Regions from separate parts of the Lysinibacillus sp. G1-3 genome, predicted to be linked through region 3. Evidence: riboswitches for the same ligand, from Rfam matches in the RefSeq annotation. Region 3 holds a riboswitch; each other region holds the start of a gene.
What was found. A riboswitch is a leader RNA that binds a small molecule or an ion and turns the genes downstream of it on or off. The one in region 3 is predicted to bind cobalamin.
Positions count from the first base shown of each region.

Region 1: it holds a riboswitch for cobalamin, as region 3 does, so the genes downstream of both, ACVYAD_RS24190 (FecCD family ABC transporter permease) here and ACVYAD_RS07735 ((2Fe-2S) ferredoxin domain-containing protein) in region 3, are expected to answer to the same signal.
Region 2: it holds a riboswitch for cobalamin, as region 3 does, so the genes downstream of both, ACVYAD_RS02095 (hypothetical protein) here and ACVYAD_RS07735 ((2Fe-2S) ferredoxin domain-containing protein) in region 3, are expected to answer to the same signal.

Region 1 covers NZ_JBWHYQ010000033.1:7,733-15,387, forward strand. Annotated here, with positions in the region: gene ACVYAD_RS24175 (DMT family transporter) at 1-124, shown strand, start outside; gene ACVYAD_RS24180 (DMT family transporter) at 124-438, shown strand; gene ACVYAD_RS24185 (heme ABC transporter ATP-binding protein) at 894-1,679, opposite strand; gene ACVYAD_RS24190 (FecCD family ABC transporter permease) at 1,686-2,732, opposite strand; cobalamin riboswitch at 2,993-3,184, opposite strand; gene ACVYAD_RS24195 (biotin transporter BioY) at 3,351-3,947, shown strand; gene ACVYAD_RS24200 (NADPH-dependent FMN reductase) at 4,096-4,638, opposite strand; gene ACVYAD_RS24205 (nitroreductase family protein) at 4,702-5,319, opposite strand; gene ACVYAD_RS24210 (ring-cleaving dioxygenase) at 5,414-6,391, opposite strand; gene ACVYAD_RS24215 (MarR family winged helix-turn-helix transcriptional regulator) at 6,443-6,877, opposite strand; gene ACVYAD_RS24220 (YcdB/YcdC domain-containing protein) at 7,139-7,655, opposite strand, start outside.
Region 2 covers NZ_JBWHYQ010000002.1:11,845-19,499, forward strand. Annotated here, with positions in the region: gene aspA (aspartate ammonia-lyase) at 1-351, shown strand, start outside; gene ACVYAD_RS02080 (methyl-accepting chemotaxis protein) at 755-2,002, shown strand; gene ACVYAD_RS02085 (DUF4181 domain-containing protein) at 2,086-2,517, opposite strand; gene ACVYAD_RS02090 (amidase family protein) at 3,047-4,516, shown strand; cobalamin riboswitch at 4,731-4,914, shown strand; gene ACVYAD_RS02095 (hypothetical protein) at 5,163-5,927, shown strand; gene ACVYAD_RS02100 (GTP-binding protein) at 6,388-7,655, opposite strand, start outside.
Region 3 covers NZ_JBWHYQ010000006.1:103,030-110,684, forward strand. Annotated here, with positions in the region: gene ACVYAD_RS07710 (S8 family peptidase) at 1-1,226, opposite strand, end outside; gene ACVYAD_RS07715 (energy-coupling factor ABC transporter ATP-binding protein) at 1,513-2,349, opposite strand; gene cbiQ (cobalt ECF transporter T component CbiQ) at 2,346-3,119, opposite strand; gene ACVYAD_RS07725 (energy-coupling factor ABC transporter substrate-binding protein) at 3,123-3,395, opposite strand; gene ACVYAD_RS07730 (energy-coupling factor ABC transporter permease) at 3,397-4,143, opposite strand; cobalamin riboswitch at 4,289-4,473, opposite strand; cobalamin riboswitch at 4,700-4,881, shown strand; gene ACVYAD_RS07735 ((2Fe-2S) ferredoxin domain-containing protein) at 5,021-5,392, shown strand; gene cobJ (precorrin-3B C(17)-methyltransferase) at 5,397-7,067, shown strand; gene ACVYAD_RS07745 (sirohydrochlorin chelatase) at 7,082-7,655, shown strand, end outside.

The sequences.
Region 1 (7,655 bases), on a different contig from region 3:
CGATGGTGAGTTTAATACGATAAAAGGAATTTTCATGTTTATTTTAGTATTAGGTGTTATTGGTCTTAATTTAGCTGATAACCCTTCAAAAGATTATGATGAAAAGAAAGGAGCTAATGCATAATGGGCTGGTTACTTGTTTTATTAGCCGCAATTTCAGAAATTATCGGTGTTGTAGGTTTACGCTTTTATAGTCAGAACAAAACTATACGTAATTTATTAATATATGCGGGCGGCTTTGGTATGTCCTTTGTGCTTTTATATACCTCCTTTAACTATCTACAGTTAAGCATTGCCTATGTAGTGTGGATTGGTATTGGTACAGTTGGGGCTGTTCTCGTGAATATTATATTCTTCGGTGAATCTAAAAACCTGACTCGAATTATTAGTATCATCGCCATTATCATCGGTGTGGCAGGCTTAAAAGCAGTATCTTAATTTGTCTTCAATTCTAAGTAAGTAAATGTGTCCTAAAGCTTATGGCCCTTTGGCAAAGCGAGGGGTTGATTTCCGTTCCGACTAGGTGCTTTGTTGCTGCCGCTACGCTTTCGCACAGTTAAAACATTTGTTGCTGGCGCTTCGCTTTCGCACAGAGCAGAGCTTCCTGGGGGCGTCGGGCCAACAGATGTTTTTTGCGCGAAAGCGTAGTGCTAACGTAGCGACAGCGGCACGATGTTGGTCAAGAAGGCGTTATCACAGGATGTGATGCTCTTAGCCTTCGTTCCACTATCGCTGATCCCCAATGAGTCGCCCAGTCGAAACGAAGATCAACCACAATTTTTAGAGATAAAAAGAAACCTCAGCATTGTTTATCTGTGCGACAGCAACAACAAATCTTTCACTTTTCTATATACATTTTCACTTTCAAATCTCTCCATAACAATATGTATCAATCATTTAACTTCCTTCGTGAATTGCTCTGGGATATACGTTAAATATGGCTTACCTGTCAGTGGATGTGTTTGAATATCGGCATAAACCCCAAATACATCTTGTAATAATGTCGGTGTAAGTACTTCTTCTGGCGTGCCAAAACAAACAATTCGACCTTGCTGTAAAACATAAATTTGATCGCAATACATAGCCGCAATGTTTAAATCATGGATTGCAGCAACAACTGTTAATTGTAAGGTTTGGATTAGATCCATAAGCTGCAATTGATGCTGAATATCTAGATGATTTGTTGGCTCATCTAAAATAAGCACTTGTGCTTGCTGAGCAAGGGCACGAGCAACCATCACACGCTTTTTTTCGCCACCCGAAAGAGAGCTATAGCTACGTTTCTCTAAATGAGCGATACCCGTTTGCTTCAGTGCATCCTTTACGATTTGAAAATCTTGCTCTTGATCAAACTCCAATAGTTTTTTATGGGGTGTTCTCCCCATACTCACTAAATCATGCACTGTAAAATCAAATAAGACCGGTGTTTCTTGACTCACAACTGCTAGATTTTTAGCTATGTTTTTACTCGATTGCTTTAGAATATCTTGTTCATTTAATAACACTGTTCCACTTTCTGGTTTTAATAAACGGTACAAATTCTTTAATAGCGTTGACTTCCCACTACCATTAGGACCGATCAACCCAACAAATTGCTTGTCCTTTATTTGAACATTTACTTCATGTAATATGCGTTCATCAGAAATGGAGAATGATATTTGTTTCGCTTCTAATGTCATATTTTTTTAATCTCCTTCACCGAAAGAATAATTGTTACGACGTAGCAGCCAAATGAAAAATGGACCTCCGCAAAAAGCCGTGATAATTCCTATCGGCATTTCCTCAGGGGCAATTAATATTCGAGCAAGTGCATCTGCCCAAACTAAGAATATCCCCCCTAATAATGCGCTAATCGGTATGACATACTTATGATTTGAACCTACAATTAGCCGTACAATATGTGGAATGATTAAACCAACAAATCCAATTGAGCCACTTACAGCAACCAACACACCCGTTAATAACGATACTAATAAAATAAGCTGTATTCGAAATTGTTGTAAGTTAACCCCTAATGTAACTGCGGCTTCTTCTCCAAGAAGTAATAAATTTAAGCTGCGATAGTTGAGCCATAACAAGGCAAATACTACAATAAAAATGACTGCAGGAATTACAAGAATACTCCATTTCGCCCCTGCTAGGCTTCCTAGCATCCAAAACATGACTGCCTTCATTCCCCCCTCTTGCTTCGACAACATTAAGATAAAATTTGAAATAGCAGATAAAATAAATGACACCGCCATCCCTGAAAGCAAAAGTCGAAAGACGGATACTCTACCGCCAACATGCGATAAGAAGAAAACTAACCCCATTGCTGTGAGAGAGCCTAAAAAAGCCGATACGGAAAGAGCATAAACGCCCAGAAATGAAAAGGCACCTAAAATGATGACAGCTGTGGCACCAACCGTCGCTCCAGAAGAAATCCCTAAAATATATGGTTCTGCAATTGAATTACGAACGAGCGCCTGAATAGCTGCTCCTGCAATTGCCAAGCCTGCTCCGACGATAGCAGCGAGTAATACACGCGGAGCCCTTATTTGCCAAATGATAATTTCCTGTGAGCGACTCCAATCTTGTTCGATTGAGCTTTGAATAATAGGGATTTTAGAAAGGATAACCTTCCATACATAAAGTGGCGTAACGGAAACCGATCCAACCATAATTGCAATTGTCATTGAAATAATAAGTAGTAGTAGAAGGGGCATCGAAAGTAACATAAATTTTCTATTCATCTTTTTATTAACTCCTAATCATTAAACATTAATTTCATCTAGCCGTAATTGTAGCTGATACTCTGCTAATATTTGCAGTACGAAGATAAATGAAAGAAAAAAGGGTATTCCATGCAAATGCGCATGGAAATACCCTAGAATCAATTATGCTTGGCATAATCGCGTCTTTCAGCGTGTATTTGGACACCTGCTGAAAGAAATTAAACAATGTTAGATTTTCTTCTACTATTGTCCGTAATCGCTTTCATCCTCGTGGGCATTACAGGAATAACTAAATGGCAGGTCTCCTGGCTTCGAATCAATGTATCTATGATTGCCTTCCCATTCTAGAACAGTGGCTAAATCATCATAGAACTCCTCGTTACAGTTGCGGGACAGCGTCGGATTTGCACCGATTTCCCTTTTAAGTGACACATTGTATAAGATGTCACACCATTAGTATCGAATGATTTAAAATTATGACAATTCTATCATATATTTCAATAGTTAGTCTATACTATCAATCATTTATCAAGTTAAGAAACACCTTTACGTTAACCTAAAGCGATAATAAAGTTGACACAAAAACTTTATTTTCTTACACTATTATTATCAACATTACTTTTCAGAGGTGAAATAATGACAACCATTGTGGAACATACACATCAAAAATTAAGAACAGTAGATATTGCATACATTGGACTTTTTTCAACATTAATGATGATAGGAGCTAATATTACGTCCATTGTGCCTTTCATGGTTGTTGGCGGAGTACCGATCACATTGCAAACGTTTTTTGCTATTTTAGCGGGACTTATTCTCGGTAGTAGAAAAGGGGCACTCGCTTGTACTGTTTATATGTGCATCGGTTTAGCAGGAGCACCTGTATTTGCACGATTCAGCGGAGGCTTTGGACAAATTTTAAGTCCTACATTTGGTTTCATTGTCTCGTTTATATTAGCAGCATTTGTCGCAGGGCTTATTGTAGAACGCATTGGAACGAAGAAAAGCTATGTAGTTGCTGCATTAGTTGCAACTGCTATTAATTATTTATTAGGGACAAATTGGATGTACTTTGCCTATAAGCTATGGGCTAGTGCGCCTGATGCTTTCACGTATAAAATAGCATGGCTTTGGATGATGCCTCCTTTGCCAAAGGATATTATTTTAGCTATATTCGCGGGTATTTTTGCATACCGTCTTCAAAAGGTATTGAAAATAATTCCAATCAAATAAAGGTTCATCACCAAAACGTGGGTTGATTTCCGTTCCGACTTATATATAAGGCAAAGAGTGTCGGGGCTTTAACCTCTAAACCCAAAAAATATTATAAAACCTAAAAATGTCCCATCAGTATTTTACATACTAATGGGACATTCTATTGTTAAACGTATGTTTTCATCCAGTTTAAGAAGTTATCAATAACTACATCTAGGAATTTGATAGTACCCTCATCTGTTAAATGGCCTTCAGCATCAAATTTAGTGTGTACTGCGCCAATATAAACATCATTACCACTAAGTAATGGTGAATTTACTCCAGGTGAGAATAAAATATCTCTTAAGTGTAATTGTGCTTTAACAGTACCTAAGTTACCCATTGATGCACCCATCATGAATGATGGCTTACCAATCATTACTTTATCAACGCGAGATAACCAATCGATGGCGTTAACCATAACACCTGGCACTGTACCATTATATTCTGGAGTCAGCCAAAGAACGGCATCCGCCTCTTTTACTTGTGCTTTAAAATCTAATACTGTTTGCGGTGCTTCATTTTCGATATCTTGGTTATACATTGGTAGGTCTTTTAAGCTTAATACTTCAAGATCCAATTTCTCCGCATAACGCTTTTGAATAAATTTCGCTAACTGCAGATTATAAGATTCTTTACGGATACTACCTACGATTGCTACTACTTTCACAATATTTCCTCCTAAATGTGCATTAAATTTATTTTTTGTAAAGCACTTTTATTTTATACCGACCTAATAATAGGTTGCAAATTCCTCAACTGGTTTACGATAACCACGCAAGCGGCGACTACTTTCTTTTTCCTTACCAATTGTAATCATTAGCGCAATTTCTTGTGTTTCTGGGACATTAAAAAGGGCTCTCATTTGTTGCTGATCAAAGCCGATCATTGGACATGTATCCCATCCACGATTTTTGGCTGCCAACATAAATAACATAGCTGAAAGTGAAGCGTTACGAATAGCCTCCTCTTTCTTAAACTCCTCGCCGCGCTCATTATAAAATTTTGTATTTTCTTCAACAAGATTTTCTAACTCACAAGCATTAATAATGCCTAAGTCTACCATCCCTTGACTAAGGTTAGCAGTATTTTTATAGGCTTCTTTATCTCCTAAAACAAGTATAACCGCCGAGGCTGAGTGCACTTTATATTGCCCGTATGCTGCTTCTCTTACTTTTTCTTTTTTTTCTTCATCTAAGACAACGATGTAATTAGCATGCTGTAAATTAAAAGCAGATGGAGCAAGTTTGACATCCTCCAAAATAGGACGTATATCTTCTTCGCTCATCTTAATACCCTCTATAAAATTATTCGCAGAACGACGCTTATCTATTACCTTTGCAAATTCCATCCAATTGACCTCCAATCATTTTCTTTTAAAAATATGTAATTTCCATTCAGCGAGACTTGTGTTTCTCTACTGAATGGAATGAAAAGTATTACTCTTATTCTTTATCGAACGTAATCGTACTTCTTACAGTGTCAATAGGACGAACAAGCTCTTCAATTTGTGCACGCTTTAGCTCTAAAAACGGTGGCAACGATAATTTTTCACCTAATGTTTCATAAGGCTCGTCCCCCATAAATCCTGGGCCATCAGTAGCTAGCTCAAATAAAATTTGTGGTGCAACTCGTGCATAAAGGGATTCAAAGAAGTGACGGTTTACATAACCCGAAGTATGGAAGCCAAAGCTTTCAAATCGTTCAGTCCATTCATCTAATACAGCGCGATCCTCTACGCGGAATGCTGCATGATGTACTGTACCGAAGCCTTGACGAGCTACTGGTAAAACTGCGTTAAACTCTACAATGATTTGTGCACCGTTTCCGCCTTCACCAACCTCAAATAAATGGAAATCCCCTTCCTCTGCAATTTCTGTAAAGAGCATCACTTTTTCGAGCACCTCTTTGAAATATTTTAAATTAGCAACTCTTACAAAAACTGGACCTAAGCCTGTAATTGCGTATTCTAGAGGAATCGGTCCATCTTGCCATGGAGTGCCTGATGCAACACCTGTATTGTTTTCATCAGAAATAAGTTGATATTGCTGATCATCAAAATCTACGAATGATAAATTTTTCTTGCCAAATTGCTCTTGTATACCTGTATGTTTAACATTTAATCGATCAAAACGTTTTACCCAATAGTCCAATGCCACATCTGTAGGCACGCGGAATGAAGTTTTGGAAATTTCATTCGTTCCATGCACACCTTTTGGGATGTTTGGGAAATCAAAAAATGTCATATCAGTACCAGCACTACCTTTATCATCCGCAAAGAATAAATGATATGTTTGGATATCATCCTGATTTACTGTTTTTTTCACTAATCGCATCCCTAATACATAAGTAAAGAATTTATAATTCTCTTCCGCACTACTTGTAATAGCAGTAACGTGGTGAATTCCTTTTAAATGGTTCATTTTATGTTCCTCCTATTTATCTCGATTTCGAGATATATACGTAAATTTTTTTTATTTTTCAACTGCGTTTAAACCAACCTTTTTTAAAGACAGGATCATTGTGTCCATCTCCTGTTGATCTAATACTTCAAAAATCTCATTAATTTTTTGTTCATGCTTTGGAAATATTTCTTCCATCAACGTTTGTCCTTCATATGTTAATAAAACATATGTGACACGACGATCCTTTGGGCAAGCACGTCGATACACAAAACTTTTTTGTTCGAGCTTATCAATAACATACGTAATACTACTGCTTGCAATTAAAATTTTCTTTCCAATCACTTGAATTGGTTGCTCACCATGGTGATATAAAAACTCAAGTACTGAAAATTCGGTTTGATTTAAATCGTATTGAAGTAAATCTCTCTTTGTTGCATCCTGAATCGTTTGATACGCCCGGAACAAGACCGTAAAAGCTTTTAAATTACGATTGTTTTCCTTCATACGACTCCCTCTTCCCATTTACTTTGAATTCATTTATCTTTAATTCGAGACAATAATAACATATAAAATAATTAACGGCAATCCTTTTGTTTTTCTGTAATCATCAATTATACCTCGTCATATTTGTAACTGCCGTTTCGCTTTCGGTACAGAAAACACTTGCACCTGTCGCTTCGCTTTCGGTACAGAAAACACTTGCTGAAAGAAGTTAAAAGGGTATCCCCTAAAATAGGAGATACCCTTTCATGTATCGATTATTGATTAATAGTAGTAACGGCGGCCGTTATTTTCCTCATTAATAGCCTTTGCTAGACGAACTGTAGATATTGCCAAATCTGCATACGTCACTTTCCCAGTAGCATTGAATTTATTTTGCTGTCCATCAATTAGACCCATCGCACTTGCTAAAGCAATATAACCTGCGTATTCCTGTTTAATTGAGCTTGCATCAGCAAAGTTTAATTTGTAAATGTCACCATGCTTAGCAGCACTCTCTAAATTTAGTACACGTACTAACCATTCTGCAAGCTCTTGACGAGTCAATTCTTTATCTACTGCAAATTGATCCGCAGGTTGTATAATACCTATGCCTACAGCTTGTTCAACGGTTCCGTATAATGGATGCTTTTTGTCAATATTTTTAAAGGATTGCTTCTCGTCTTCTCTTCCATACGTACCAAAATCATAATATCCGTATGATAATGATTTAACTAAAATTTTTAAAGCTTCTCCCTTGTTTACAGCTGTATCAGCATTAAAGTTTGCTGGGTCTTTCACT
Region 2 (7,655 bases), on a different contig from region 3:
TTAAACGTAATGGAGCCTGTACTTGTCTTTAACTTAATTCAATCTATTAGTATTATGAATAACGTGTTCCGAGCATTTACACAAAATTGCTTGAAGGATATTGAAGCAAACGAAGACCGCATGAAAGAATATGTGGAGAAAAGTGTTGGCGTATTAACAGCAGTGAACCCTCATATTGGCTATGAAGTAGCTGCACGTCTTGCACGCGAAGCAATTCTATCTGGTCGTTCAATTCGTGAGCTTTGCCTTGAAGAGGGTGTACTAACGAAAGAACAATTAGATTTAATCTTAGATCCATATGAGATGACTCATCCAGGTATTGCCGGATCAAGTATTATGAAATTAAAATAATTTATGTTTGAAAGCACTTTGCCTAGCGCAAAGTGCTTTTTTAGTAGTTCAAAACTCAAATGGTCAAGAGAAATCTTTATGAATGTTGTGCGGGTTAATAGTGATGATTACCGTTTCGTTTACATGCCTGTGTGCGAGTGTTTGTTGGCGCTTCACTTTCGCGCATAATACATTTTTCGCCCGACACCCCCTCTAGAAAACGCCCAATCTTTACGGAATCACCCTAAACGAAGAGTCGAACTTTTATATCACAACTTCGACACAAAAGTTTCGAACAATACGAAAAAATTTCCTGTTTTATAATTCTATTTTCTTACAAAAGTTGGTGTTTTTTTCTATCAATTTTAGGGATTTTAAACTATAATTGTTTATGGGAATAATATTATAGTTAGGGGAAATTTGTATGAGCTTACGACAAAAAAGTATTATTGGCTTTTCTTTTTTAAATGTAATCATGGGTCTTATTTTGATTATTGACTTAGCAAATTTAAAGTCATTAGAGGGGATGTCCACTTTATTAACGATATTAGGATTTACTACGACTATATCGTGTATTTTCTATGTGAAATACAAAATTATTAATCCAATTAAACAATTAGCAGTATCCGCTCAAGCTATAGCTGAAGGAAATTTGAACACTTCTCCTATCGAGATAAAATCCAATGATGAGGTTGCGGCGTTAGGTAAAGCGTTTATTGAGATGAAAGAACAATTACATATGATGACACAAAAAATTGCTAGTAGTTCTACCGATTTATCTGCGAGTATAGAGGAGCTATCAGCAAGTACAAATGAAATTGCAGATGCAGTAAACGAAGTAGATTCACAAATGGAGAATACGACTGAGGGTCTTAAAAAAGCAGCACAGTCTGCAAATGAAAGCGCTATAGCAATGCAAGAAACTGCTGATGGCATTGAACGTATTACCGTGGCTACACAAGATGTATTTGATCATGCGAAAGAAGCAAATGACATTGCAGGCAATGGTGCGGAAATTTTACATGTAGCTAAAAATCAAATGGAATTCATTTCAGATTCTACTGAAAAAACAAGTAACTTAATGCAACAATTATCAAGCAAAATGACAGATATAAAATCTATGACAGACATGATTACGGCCATTACAGATCAAACGAATTTACTTGCATTAAATGCAGCGATAGAAGCGGCGCGTGCAGGAGAGCATGGAAAAGGCTTTGCAGTAGTAGCGGAAGAAGTTCGAAAATTAGCGGAGCAATCCAAGCATTCGGCTATTCAAATTGTCGATCTAGTAGTTGGCATTGAAAGCGATACAAAACAAGTAGCAACCTCTGTAGAAGAAGACTTGAAAAACGTTCAGCAGGGTGTTCACGTCATTGATGAGGCTACAAAGTCATTTGGTACGATCTCTCAGCATGTTAGCAAAATGACGAATCAGCTAGAGGATATTTCCGCAACAGCTGAAGAGCTTTCAAGTAGTGCGAATGAAGTTACAAAATTAGTTTCGACAATCGCAAATGGAATGGATAGTTTAACTAATTCCACAGAAGTTATTTTACACTCCGTTGATGAACAAAGTGCCTCAATGCAAGCAATCAACACAGTAGTGTCACAAGACCTATGTGTACAAGCAGAAGATTTACAAAAGCTTACACAGAGATTTAGTAACTAAAGAAAAAAGGCTATTTTGCAGGGATAGATTATCTGCGAAATAGCCTTTTTATTTAACCAACGATGTTTTCAATTTCTTCCGAATCAACTATTAAATAAGCCAAAAAAATCCGTCTGTATCGTCAAAAATACTATGCTAATCATAAACATCATTTCTGCAATAGTAGCAACAGCAACTTTTTTATTTTCCGCGTATTTCCACTCCATAAATGCCCGTAACATTTCAGAGGTTACTAAAAAGACAATTATGATAAACCATATCTCAAAATACCAATAAATTCCAACTCTATCATTGTTAAATTGATAATTCGAATAAATTATTACTAGACTCAAATAAATGATTCGTATTGATAAATCTAGCTTTTTATGTCTTTCGTTAACGTAATAAAAATAAAACCATTTCTTTCTCTCGACACCTAGCAACTTTCTAATGACAAATCCAAAAATACTAATAATTAAAAGTAGAACAAATAGAAAAAGTATTAATGCTCCTAGTTCGGAATTATTATTATACATTTCGTTCACCTCTTAAGCCTGCTTTTTATTTCTATAAGAATAAGATGATAGCTAATCTTGTTATACAGGCATGTGTGGAACGATAGCATTACTAATGTTGCTTATTAGATCCAGATTTTTTAAACGTTTTTCTTGCTTGGATAATTAATGAAATTCCTATAATACATAGACTGCCTGATAAAAAATGAAGGGTAATATTCCATCCTTCACTTAGTTTTTGAAAATATTTGAAATATAAAGACACACCATATATACACATTAAGACACCCCAAATACATCTAAGCATCTTCTATGATCCCCATCCCGTCCTATTATAAAATAACTGAAAATTGTATCTGTATACAGAGTGTAGCACAGTAAATAATTATTTGGTAGTTAATTGGATAATAGGGAACAAATGGACCTACTTATTATTAGTTAAATGCGAACAGATGAGAGGATAATGTTGAAAATACTAAAGTAGGAAAAATATTTTGAGGATAATTTGATTTTATTGGTATAATTTTGAAAGAAAGGGTGGGGAATTTAAATGGGGATGAAGTTTAATAGTTTTCTTAGAGAAGAATTGTCAGTAATTGATATTCAGATAGCAATGGAACATGGTGAAATCACATCAAAAGAATTAACTATGTATTATTTACACAGAATTGCTAAGTATGATCAAGATGGACAGAGGATTAATTCCATGCTTGAAATTAATCCTGAAGCGATATTTATTGCTGAAGCATTAGATGAAGAAAGACAAGTAAAAGGGGCTAGAGGGCCTCTACATGGAATTCCAGTTGTTTTAAAAGACAATATCGAAACGAAAGATTTTATGCATACTAGTGCAGGCGTAATAGCATTAGAAAACTATGTAGCTGAGCAGGATGCATTTTTAGTAAAAAAACTCCGTGAAGCGGGGGCTGTTATTTTAGGGAAAGCAAATATGACTGAATTAGCGAACGGTATGTCGAGTACAATGTGGGCAGGTTATAGTTCTCGAGGTGGACAAACACTTAATCCTTATGGAGATCCAGAACTTTATGTAGGAGGATCCAGTTCGGGGTCGGCAGTAGCAGTGGCATCGAATTTTGCTGTTTTATCAATTGGAACTGAAACAGACGCTTCGATTTTAAGTCCAGCTATTCAAAATTCAGTAGTCGGCATTAAACCGACTGTAGGGTTAATTAGCCGTAGAGGTCTCATCCCTTTTACATACAGTCAAGACACAGCAGGGCCAATGGCAAGAACGGTTACAGATGCAGCTATCTTATTGGGCGCATTAACAGGAGTAGATAAAGATGACGTAGCTACATATAAAAGTGAAAGAAGGATCCACCAAGACTACTCAATCCTTTTAGATGCTACAGGATTAAAGGGTGCTAGAATCGGTGTTTATACGAATGCCTCTAAAACTTTTTATGAGTCAGAGGAATATGACGAAACCCTTTTTAATAACGTAATTCAAGTTTTAAGAGAGCAAGGAGCCGTTATTATAGAAGACATCGAAATTCCTTCTTTTCATAGAGACTGGAAATGGGGAGTACCGCAATATGAATTAAAGCATAGTTTAAATAATTTCCTTGTAAATCTACCTTCTCACATGCCTGTACATTCTCTAGCTGATTTAATCCAATTTAATAAATGTTCACAAGAAAAAACGTTGAAATATGGGCAGGACAAATTGGAATTGAGAGATAAATTACCGAACACGTTAAGAGATCCTGACTATCTAAATGCAAAACTAGAGGACTTGTATTTTTCTCAAGAACAAGGAATCGATTATACATTAAAAAAATATAACTTAGATGCGATAATGTTTCCATCATATATAGGCTCGACAATTAGCGCGAAAGCCGGATATCCGTCTATTGCTGTCCCAGCAGGCTATATGAAAAATGGCAGACCGTTTGGCGTAACTTTGGCAGGCACTGCATTTAGTGAGGATGTATTAATAAAACTTGCATTTTCATATGAACAAGCAAGTAAATTACGAAAAGCGCCGGAGTTGTATTAAGATTCTCTGGGCACATATGAAACTGTCCATACCACTGATTAAATACGGGAAGGTGAAAGGGAGCTCAGGAACTAAGTTCAAAAAATGTATTATGGAAAAGACTAGAAGAAAAGAACAAGAAACTGGAATATATTGACTTTTGAAATGCGCTCATTTACAATTAATTTTAATAATCAATAAGGAATGTAGAATTTACTAGATTCCTTTTACAACTGAATAGCGTGGAATAATAGGTGTAAATTGCGTGCAATTTACTTAAAAGGGAAGTCGGTGCAAATCCGACACTGTCCCGCAACTGTAAATGTGAGCGACTTTTCATATACCACTGTTTAACGACGGGAAGGCGAAAAGTAGTGATGACCATGAGTCAGGATACCTGCCTATTATGAGTACACACCATAACCCTACGAGGAATAGGAGGTGGCATGTTGACAAAACAGAATGCTCTGTTCGTCACCGTACGTCAAACGCCCAAAATAAAAGACGGTAATCGCTTTCAAGGTAATTCTTTTATGCTTGGGTATAATTTGACTTTTTGTGATGAATGAAAAAGATAGAATGAAGGATTTCCTCTAGTTGTAGGAAATCCTTTTTTTATGTAAAAGAAGACTTCCGTTTTGAAAAATATGTACGAAAAGAGGATGCAATGATGACGAATATTCATGTAAGTACAGCACAGGAATCGCAATATGTAGAAATGAAAATTTGTAAGCAGCCACGCACTGAAGTTGCCAAGAAAGCTACAACAAGAATGGTTGTAGAATCCCTTGTCGATCAATTAATAGCTAGCAATCTTATTAGTAATGAACGATTGTTTGATCAAATTTTATATAACAAAGATATTATTTGGATTCAAAATGAAAGTTTTAATGGCCACCTTTTTGCAAAAGCAATTATTACAGATCAACTTAAAACAAAAACAAATGATTTTATGATGTATATGCCGACAAATCCAATTGTGTACGATGTTAATGGTGAACATTTTCATTTAATTACACGTATCGATTCGACGCGTGCAAAACCAAATTTAGAGCGATTTTCCCAAGCCCCTAAGCCAATACTAAGTGCCGCTCGGGTCAATGATTTATTGTGCTCGATAGTGATGCGCTTTTATGAAGTATATGTAGAGGATTTATCACGAGTAGTTTATAAAAATAAACAACTAATCAATTTTATAGAGCGAGAGTATCATCAATTTCTAAAAGCTGTGAAGGAACTAAATGATAATCATTTCAACTGGCACCCACGTGGAAAAGGTCATGAACTATTGCTTGAACTGATTGATAATTTACAACTTTTGAAAAGTCGACCTGGCAAAGTTTTAATGGATTTCTCACAATCCCAAAGCTACGTTGTGGTGGAATCTTCATATCTTATTAATAAACAGGGACAGAAAACGATACAAGCTTAGTAAATTAAAAATGTGCGGGATGAATTTCAATTCCCCGAGGTGAAGGTATATGCCTGACAAGGTAGTAGAATGGAGTTGTCAGTAGAGGGTAGATACCCGCGCGAAGCAAGAATACCCGCGGAAGGAAAGGGAATACCCGCGGAAGGAAGGGGAATACCCGCGGAGAGAAGGTAAATACCCGCGAAAGGAAGGGGAATACCTGCGGAGAGAAGGTAAATACCTGCGCGAAGCAAGAATACCCGCGGAGAGAAGGTAAATACCTGCGCGAAGCAAGAATACCCGCGGAAGGAAGGCAAATACCCGCGGAGAGAAGGTAAATACCCGCGCGAAGCAAGAATACCCGCGGAAGAAAGGCAAATACCCGCGCGAAGCAAGATTACCCACAAAAGTATAGAAACTCTCCACGAAACATAAGAAAACAGGACATTGATCTAACAAATCATGTCCTGTTTTTATGAATTTAGTCAATACAATGCATTGCTGCTTGTGCTTCGTGCCATGGAACGGAGTAGCCCTTACCTTTTGCGCAAAAAATACTAGAGGATGTATAGTAGGGATCGGCGTTCTTATCGTAGCTGATTTGCGCAATAATTTCTTCTGTATTGTGACATGTATCGTAGCCATCAAATTGTAGGGAAAGTACGCCTTTCCCATTGGTGTAGGCGGCAAAGGTTGTACTGTAGCTCATAAATGTTGAGACGGGGGCCCGGCCGGTTACAATCGCGTCATGTTCAGTTATGATTGGTGCGTCAAATGTACCATCAGCTTGCTGAATGTCCGTCATCATGCGGCCGATGAAATCACTAGGAGCTTTAAGTTTAAAGCGGTAGTAGGGCTCTAGTAATATATTTTCTGCTTGTTCGAGCCCTTGCCGTAATGCACGGAATGTTGCTTCACGGAAATCGCCACCTTCAGTATGTTTATTATGTGCGCGTCCTGTTAAGAGTGTGAAGCGAATATCTGTAACCGGAAAACCGGTTAACAGCCCATGATGATCGCGCTCGAATAAATGTTTTTCAATGAGTCGTTGATGTCCAACTGATAAATCATCGGCGTGGCATGCATTGACAAATGTATTGCCGGTGCCGCGTGTATTTGGCTCCATCAATAAATGGACCTCTGCGTAATGCTTTAATGGCTCGAAATGACCGTAACCTGTCACCGTTGTGGTGATCGTTTCCATATACAAAATCTGTGGTTCGCTAAATGAAATGTCTAGCGAGAAACGTTCATGAAGCACTTCGATAAGAACCTCGAGTTGGATGACACCCATAATATGAACGTGAATTTCTTGAAATTTTTCATGCCATAGCACACGTAATGAAGGTTCTTCTGCTTCAAGTATACGGAAAGTTTTTAACACGTCCTTTATATGCTGAGTGCCTTCATAATGTACTTTTGCCTGTAAAGTCGGTACTAACTCAAAGGGCTGAGAATTATTCGAAGAACCAATAATATCGCCGATGTTTGCTTGACTAATCCCTTTTACTGCGAAAATCTCCCCGGCCTCTATCTTTTGAGAAGTTTCATACCGGTTGCCATTGTATAGTCGAATCTCCGTCACTTTTTCAGTCACGTCTCCAAATGAAAGTTCATCACGGACATGTAACGTTCCTTGCAAAGATTTGATAAAAGTTAAGCGTTGATGTCCATCATGACGAATTTTAAACACCTCACCTTGAAACGGAGCGTTGTTATTAAATTGTGTTTCTGTAAGGAGGGGGAGCT
Region 3 (7,655 bases):
TGTAATGCTTTCACAGGATCTACTAGACCATGTCCAAATGTAAGATCATAGCCCGTCTCACCTAAATCCTTTGCAGTCTGTTCGAGAATAGCTTCTATTTCATAAGGCTTTAAATCTGGATATTTTGATTTTAAAAGTGAAGCTACACCGGCAACAACAGGAGATGCCATCGATGTTCCACTAAATTTTACAAAGGATGATCCTTTTTTCTCATCATGAACAGTACTATAAACATCTTCACCTGGAGCTACTAGGTCAACCGATGGACCATAGTTTGAATAGCTTGATAATTTGTTTCGATCATTCGTAGAACCTACACTAATAACGCCTTCAAAGGAAGCGGGGAAGGAGTAATTATCTGTCGATTCATTTCCGGCAGCAGCTACAATCGTAACTCCTTTTTCAATCGCTTTCTGAACGGCTTCCTCCATTAATGGAGATTCACCATAGCCGCCAAGACTCATATTGATAACATCAGCGCCTTGCTCGATAGCATAAAGGATGCCTTGTGCTATGACGAAATCATTAGCACCATCTTTTCCGTTGAATACATCGATCGGAAGAAGCTTGGCCTTTGGATTGATCCCGTGTCCTCCAACACCATTATCTTTTGCAGCGCCAATAATTCCTGCTACATGTGTTCCGTGGTCACCAGGATAAGAAGTATTGGCAGGTGCTGCAGCATTATATGGAGGTAGCACTTGAGATTTTAAATCTGGATGTTTAAAATCCACACCAGAATCGATAACTGCCACTTTTACATCATTTTTACCTGCTAATTGTAGTGCTTTATCAATTTGAAGTAGATTTAAATGATACATTTCCTGTTTCTTTGGATCTGTTTTCGTACCAAATGAATGGTACACATAGCTTGGGGATACACTTTTAACCCCTTTTTGCTGAGCGTAATATGAAACTGCTTTTTCTAAATTTGTTCCTTTGTTCAGTTGGATAACATCGTAACCTAATGAAGGAATAGAGCGGATCACTTTTGTTCCAATTTTGTTATGCACACTCTTATCAAGACCAGAATGTTTGACAATAATCGTATCCTGACTAATCCATTCTTTTTGATTTTTGAATGCTTGGTCCTTATTGCTAGCTACTTTCACTAAATCTTGGCTCTTTGTTGTTTTTTGTGGAGCTTCAGCAAAGGCAGAAGCAGCAGGAACCATTAGTGCAGCAGATGCTACTAGAGCGACTGATTTTTTCTTCCAGTTTTTCAACTGTTTTCCCTCCTTGGGTGTATTAAATATTTGGGCAATCTCTACTATTACGAATAAGTAATAGAAAAGTTTCATAAATGAGGATATATTTTTCTCAGTTTCCAATCTATATTTTACCATTATATTCTGCCCATCGTAAAGATTGGTAGAAAGTAGATGGAATCCCCATAGGATCACTAAAGTAAAATTCACATCCTTCCAGATAGCAGCTGCCATTCCTACTCGAATTGTGAAAGAGTAGTAGAATGTATTAGCCACAATAAATTTCAACTATGGACAAATTGTCTTAAAGTTGCTCTATAAGTTTGTGTAAATCTTCCTTAGAACGAGGCATTTTGATGCTTTTCTCAAATAGTTTTTTGTTTTGTAAAGCAGTGGCCATTTCGAAGACCCATGGGCGTTCAAGATGGGCTCTTTCAAGTAAATCATCTTGAAAGAACAGTTCAACGGGATCACCATTATAAATAATTCTCCCATCTTCCATAACGACTATTTGATCTGCCCATTCATAGGCTAACGGGATATCATGTGTTGCCAGTAAAATAGTTCGTTCGCCGTTTTCTAACGTAGCTAAAGATTGTAAAACTTGTGCACTATAATAATTATCTAGTCCAGCGGTCGGTTCATCTAATAAAAAAACAGAAGGTTCCATTGCAAGTACTCCTGCCATTGCGACACGTTTTTTTTGTCCAACACTTAAAAAATGTATCGGTTTATCGAGCAATGCTTCAACCTCGGTTTGAGCGATAGCCCAAGCAATTTTTTCTTCAATTATTTCAGTTGTCCAGCCAAGATTCAGAGGTCCAAACGCAATATCTTGTTTAACAGTGCCAGAAAAAAGCTGGTTGTCTGCATCCTGAAAAACAATACCAACCTGTTGACGTAATTCTTTTAATGCTTTTCTACTATAGTTGAGTGCTTTCCCTTGAAAGGATATACTTCCAGCTGTAGGCTTCAAAATTCCATTTAAATGCTGAAATAATGTTGATTTTCCAGCACCATTATGACCAAGTAAAGCAATTTTTTTCCCTTTTGGAATTTGAAGTGTAATGTCTGTTAAAGCATGAGTTCCATCTGCATAAGCGTAAGATAATCGTGTTAATTCAAAGTACAAATCTGTCATGAGAAAAAACCTCCATAAATGATGAGGAGTATAAAAATTGCTACAATACCTAGCCAATTTTTCATGTTATAGGTAATCTCCTCCTGCCAATAGACCGTCTCGCCACCCCGTGCTTCCATCGCATTGTTTAGTTCACGACTACGTTGGAACATCTCAACAAATAAAGCTGCAATCAGCATGGAGACCGAGCGAAGCCAATGCATAGGGGAGCTATATCCTAGACGAGCCTGCTGAGCAAGATGAATTTTTTGCATACTATCTAAAAAGATAAAAATAAAACGATACGTTAGTTCTACTAGCTCTACGAATAGAGTAGGCAGTCGCCATTGTCGTAGGACATAACAAATAGATTGGACTGATGTCGTAAGAATTAAAAAATACAAACAGCTTATACTGCCAAGTACGATGAAAAAAAGCTGTTGCGCTGTCACTAAGCTCACACTGCCAACAAATATTGTCCAATGATGAATAGAAATTGACCAAATAGTTGGAGGTAACGTGCTTGTTGCTGGCGCTATAGAAATTAAAATGGATGCTAAACTCGAAAGTAAAAAAAATCCGGGTAGCAATAGTAATTTTGCGTAATATTTAGCTGGGATTTTTGCACCTACAATGATAAAAGCACTCATCACAATAAATGTAATGAGTGAGATTCGTTCATCTCTCATGATAAGCGACAATAAAAGCAGTCCAAGGGAAAACGTCATTTTTTCTAGCGGATGAACAGACGCTAGTTTATTCATATAAGCATACTTATCAATGAGTAACATCGCTTAACCCTCTTTATGTTTACCACGCATTAAGCCGATGAAATAGCCAATAAATCCGGCTCCAATAGCAGCTTGGAGTGCGAATAATAAGCTTTCTATTTCACCACTTGGTGGCTCCCATAAGCTTTCAAACCAAGGCTCGTAGTTAGCATCTATTTCACCAATTGCTGCCTCCGCTTCGCCATCAGCACCTTCAAAATCTGCGCCTTTTTGAATGAAGAGGGGGATGATTGCTAACAACACAACAATTGCTAAGAGCAGTAAATTTTTTTTCATGTTAGTGAGCCTCCTTTGCCGAGAAAACGCGTAAAGCTTTTAATTCGCTCACATTGTATTTTTTTAAGAAGTTCATAACGATCACTGTTAAAATGCCCTCGCTAACAGCAAGAGGAATTTGAGTGAACGCAAAAATACTAGCAAACTTTGTAAATGAAGCTATAAAGCCTCCGACCTCAGAAGGGAAGGCGAGAGCTAATTGTACAGAAGTGACAATATATGTACCTAAGTCACCAAGCATTGCTGCTAAAAAGACAGCTACTGAAAATGATAATCCCATTTTCTGAGAGCCCTTAAAAACATAATAAGCAATAATAGGACCAGCAATTGCCATAGAAAAGGCATTAGCACCTAAAGTTGTCAACCCACCATGTGCTAAAAGTAAAGATTGGAATAATAATACGATTGTCCCGATAACACTCATCGCTAATGGTCCAAAAAGAACTGTCCCAAGTCCAACCCCTGTCGGATGTGAACAACTACCTGTTACAGAAGGGATTTTTAAAGCTGATAGTACAAAGGCAAAGGCACCAGATAATCCTAAAATCATTTTTGTTTCAGGATTTTCATCAATAGTTTTACGAATAGAACGTAATCCTAAAATAATAAATGGAATGGATAAGACCCACCAAAAAATTGCCCATTCAATTGGCAAAAAGCCCTCCATAATGTGCATTGCAAATGCACGATCTGGCACGAATAAAAATGCCAATAAGAAATAACTAAGCTTCCAACCTGAGAATTTCAAAACCTCTCCTCCTCACATTAAAATAGTTAGAATTAGTATGCGATGAAATCAAAAAAGCACTTCTCCAATTGTGGAAAAGTGCATAGCTAAAAATGCAAATAAAATTCTAATTTGCTCAGCCGCACACCTATCCTCGTAGGTTTAAACGATCACATATTTTTCGGCAGGTCTCCTGGCTTTAGTTCAACGTTTTATAGGTCTTCCCATCCTTTGGACAGTGACATTATCTATAAAACTCCCTAGTACAGTGGCGGGACCGCGCCGGACTTAAACCGGCTTCCCTTTTAAGCGAAATGATGAACAATTCGCACCGAAAAAAGATGAAGTTGTGATTTCACGACAAAGTGTAACATGATTTTCCATATATATGCTATACTTTTTAAGAAAAAATTTTTAATTGAGTGTCTATGTCGAAAATTTAGATAAATAGAAAAGGAATGTCATATTTTTCTTTTAAAAATTACTGGAAATGTCACAAATTTAGAAAGAAATATTGAAATTTTAAAAAAATAAGCTATGATAGAAACAGTTTTTAATTTTTAAAAAATAATAATTTCATATAAAACATCCATAAGTGCTTGAATATTTTCAAGATAATAGGGAAATCGGTGAGAATCCGATACAGCCCCCGCTACTGTAATAGCTGATGAAATCGCGGATGCCACTAGTGAAAACTAGGAAGGCGCGAAAGTAAAAGGAAGCTTAAGTCAGGAAACCTGCTTATGTGATGATACATGCAAACTTTTCGGAGGGAGAAGTTGAAGCGAGAGCGAGTACCTGTATATATTCGTTTTTATTTGGCTTCTACTAAACCTTTACTCTTCGTCTAGAGTAAAGGTTTTTCTTTTTCCTAAAAGCAAATGAGGGGAGAAAAACTATGACAACTTGGAATTTAGAGGGGATGAAAACACATCTTTTTATATGCAATGGTAGTAGCTGTATGAAAAAAGATGCTGAGGACATTACTCAGGCAATTCGTGATGAAATACAGTTACTGGAACTTGATAAGGAAATACATACGACAAGGACTCGCTGTAATGGTAGGTGTAAAGATGCTTGTGTTGTCATTGCTTATCCTCAAGGGAATTGGTACCGCGTGCCGACAACATCGCATGCGAAGGCACTCGTACAAGATTTAAATCATGAATCTTTACATAATGAGCATGTCTTTACTTTACGTGAAGGATCTTTACAGCGTACAGCACAAACAACAGCCATTAAAGGTATTGAAAAGGTGAAAGAGGGGTAACAAAATGGCGCAAAAAGGTAAGATTTTCGTAGTTGGCTTTGGCCCTGGAGACTTTAAACATATTACGACTCGTGCTGTAGAGGCACTACAACAAAGTCATATGATTATTGGTTATAAAACCTATGTTGAGCTTATTCAAGATTTAGTTAGTGCAAAGTCGATTATTAGTACTGGTATGACAGAGGAAGTTTCACGTGCACAGGAAGCGGTACGTCAAGCAGAGGCTGGAAGTATCGTATCGGTTATTTCCAGCGGTGATGCCGGTGTTTATGGGATGGCTGGATTAGTGTATGAAGTATTAATCGAGCTAGGATGGACTGAAGCTACTGGTATCGAAGTAGAAATTGTTCCAGGTATTTCTGCTATTAATTCGTGTGCAAGTTTACTAGGTGCTCCTATTATGCACGACGCTTGTACAATTAGTTTGAGTGACCACTTAACACCTTGGAATTTAATTGCTAAGCGAGTAGAAGCAGCGGCGATGGCGGATTTTGTTATTGCGCTTTATAACCCAAAAAGTGGACGTCGTACGAGACAAATTGTAGAGGCTCAACGAATTTTATTAGAATATCGTTCGCCAGATACACCGGTTGGACTTGTGAAAAGCGCGTATCGTGACCGTCAAGAAATTACGATGACGACTTTAGCAGAAATGCTTGAACATGATATCGGCATGTTAACAACCGTTATTATCGGGAATTCAACAACATTTTTCTATGACAATAAAATGATTACACCACGTGGTTATCAGCGTAAATATACACTTGGAGAAGAAAAACAGCCGTTACGACCACATCAACGACTAAAGGAAGAAAATGAACCATGGGCAATGAATCAAGAAACTGGGGCAGCGCGAAATGATTTTGCAACAGATCCGAATGCCAATCGTATAAAGCCCAGTTTAGCTATAACACCACAACCAAAGCCTAAAAAGTCATCCCTTGAAATGGCAACAGCAGCTCTGGCAAAGGTGAAGGGAACTAGCGCTGTGAAAGTAACATCTAAGCTCGTTCAACAAAAAATCGAATCGGTTTTTGAATTAGCTGTTAGTCCTGGGGTAGCCAATAAGTTTTTTACTCCTCAACAAATGATGACCTTAGCTGAAGTAGTTGGTGAGGAAGGAACGATGGAGTATACACCAGACCACCAAATTCATTTAAAAATTCCTACGTCTGAGCCAGGAGAGATTACAGCAAAGCTTCGCGAAGTAGGCTTTTTACTAACACCAATTGGTGACGTGCTTTCGTTAAAGGCTTGTGATTTCTGTTACGGAGAAAAAACCGATTCGATCCCATATGCGGAAGAGATTCAAGAAAAGCTTGGTGGCATGTCGTTACCGAAAACATTGAATATTGGTTTTAATGGCTGTGGTATGGCGTGTTATCGAGCCGTATTTGATGATATTGGCATTGTTTATCGTAAAAGTAAATTCGATGTTTTTATTGGTGCCAAGCCAGTTGGTCGGACAGCACATGCGGCTCAGCCTGTTGTTGAGGGATTAGAACCTGAACAGCTAATACCGCTTATTACCGACATTATCGAAGAATATAAAGCAAATGCACATCCAAATGAACGTTTGTTTAAATACTTCAAACGTGTGAAAAAGATCCTACATTTTACGTATCAGGATATGTCTTCAAAAATAAAAGTTGAGCCAGCTCCATGCGGCGACTAGTGAGGGGTAATGAGATGAAAGCAATTTTATTTGTCGGCCACGGGAGCCGTTTAGAAGCAGGAAATGAAGAGGTACGCACGTTTATCGAGCAAATGAAACCTCGTATTGATGAGCGTTTTTTAGTAGAAACATGTTTTTTAGAGTTTGCCTCGCCGAACATCGAAGAAGGTATTACGAATTGTGTGAAGAAGGGCGCTACAGAGGTGCATGTTATTCCGATTATTCTTCTTCATGCTGGACATTCAAAAATGCATATTCCAGCAGAAATCGAACATGCGCGTGAGCATTATCCAAATATTACGTTCACATATGGTCAAACAATCGGTATCCATGAAGAAATATTTGCGATTTTAGAAGATCGTTTAGCAGAAATTGGCTTTAATGCTGAAGAAGAACATAAGGATACTGCGGTTTTATTAATTGCACGAGGCGGCAGCGACCCATATGCAAATGGTGATTTTTATAAAATTACACGCCTGTTATGGGAGAAACTCCCGGTTCAATATGTAGAAAGCGCATTTATGGGGGTTACAGATCCTCGTGTTGAAGAAGGAATTGAGCGCTGTGTGAAGCTTGGTGCTAAAAAAA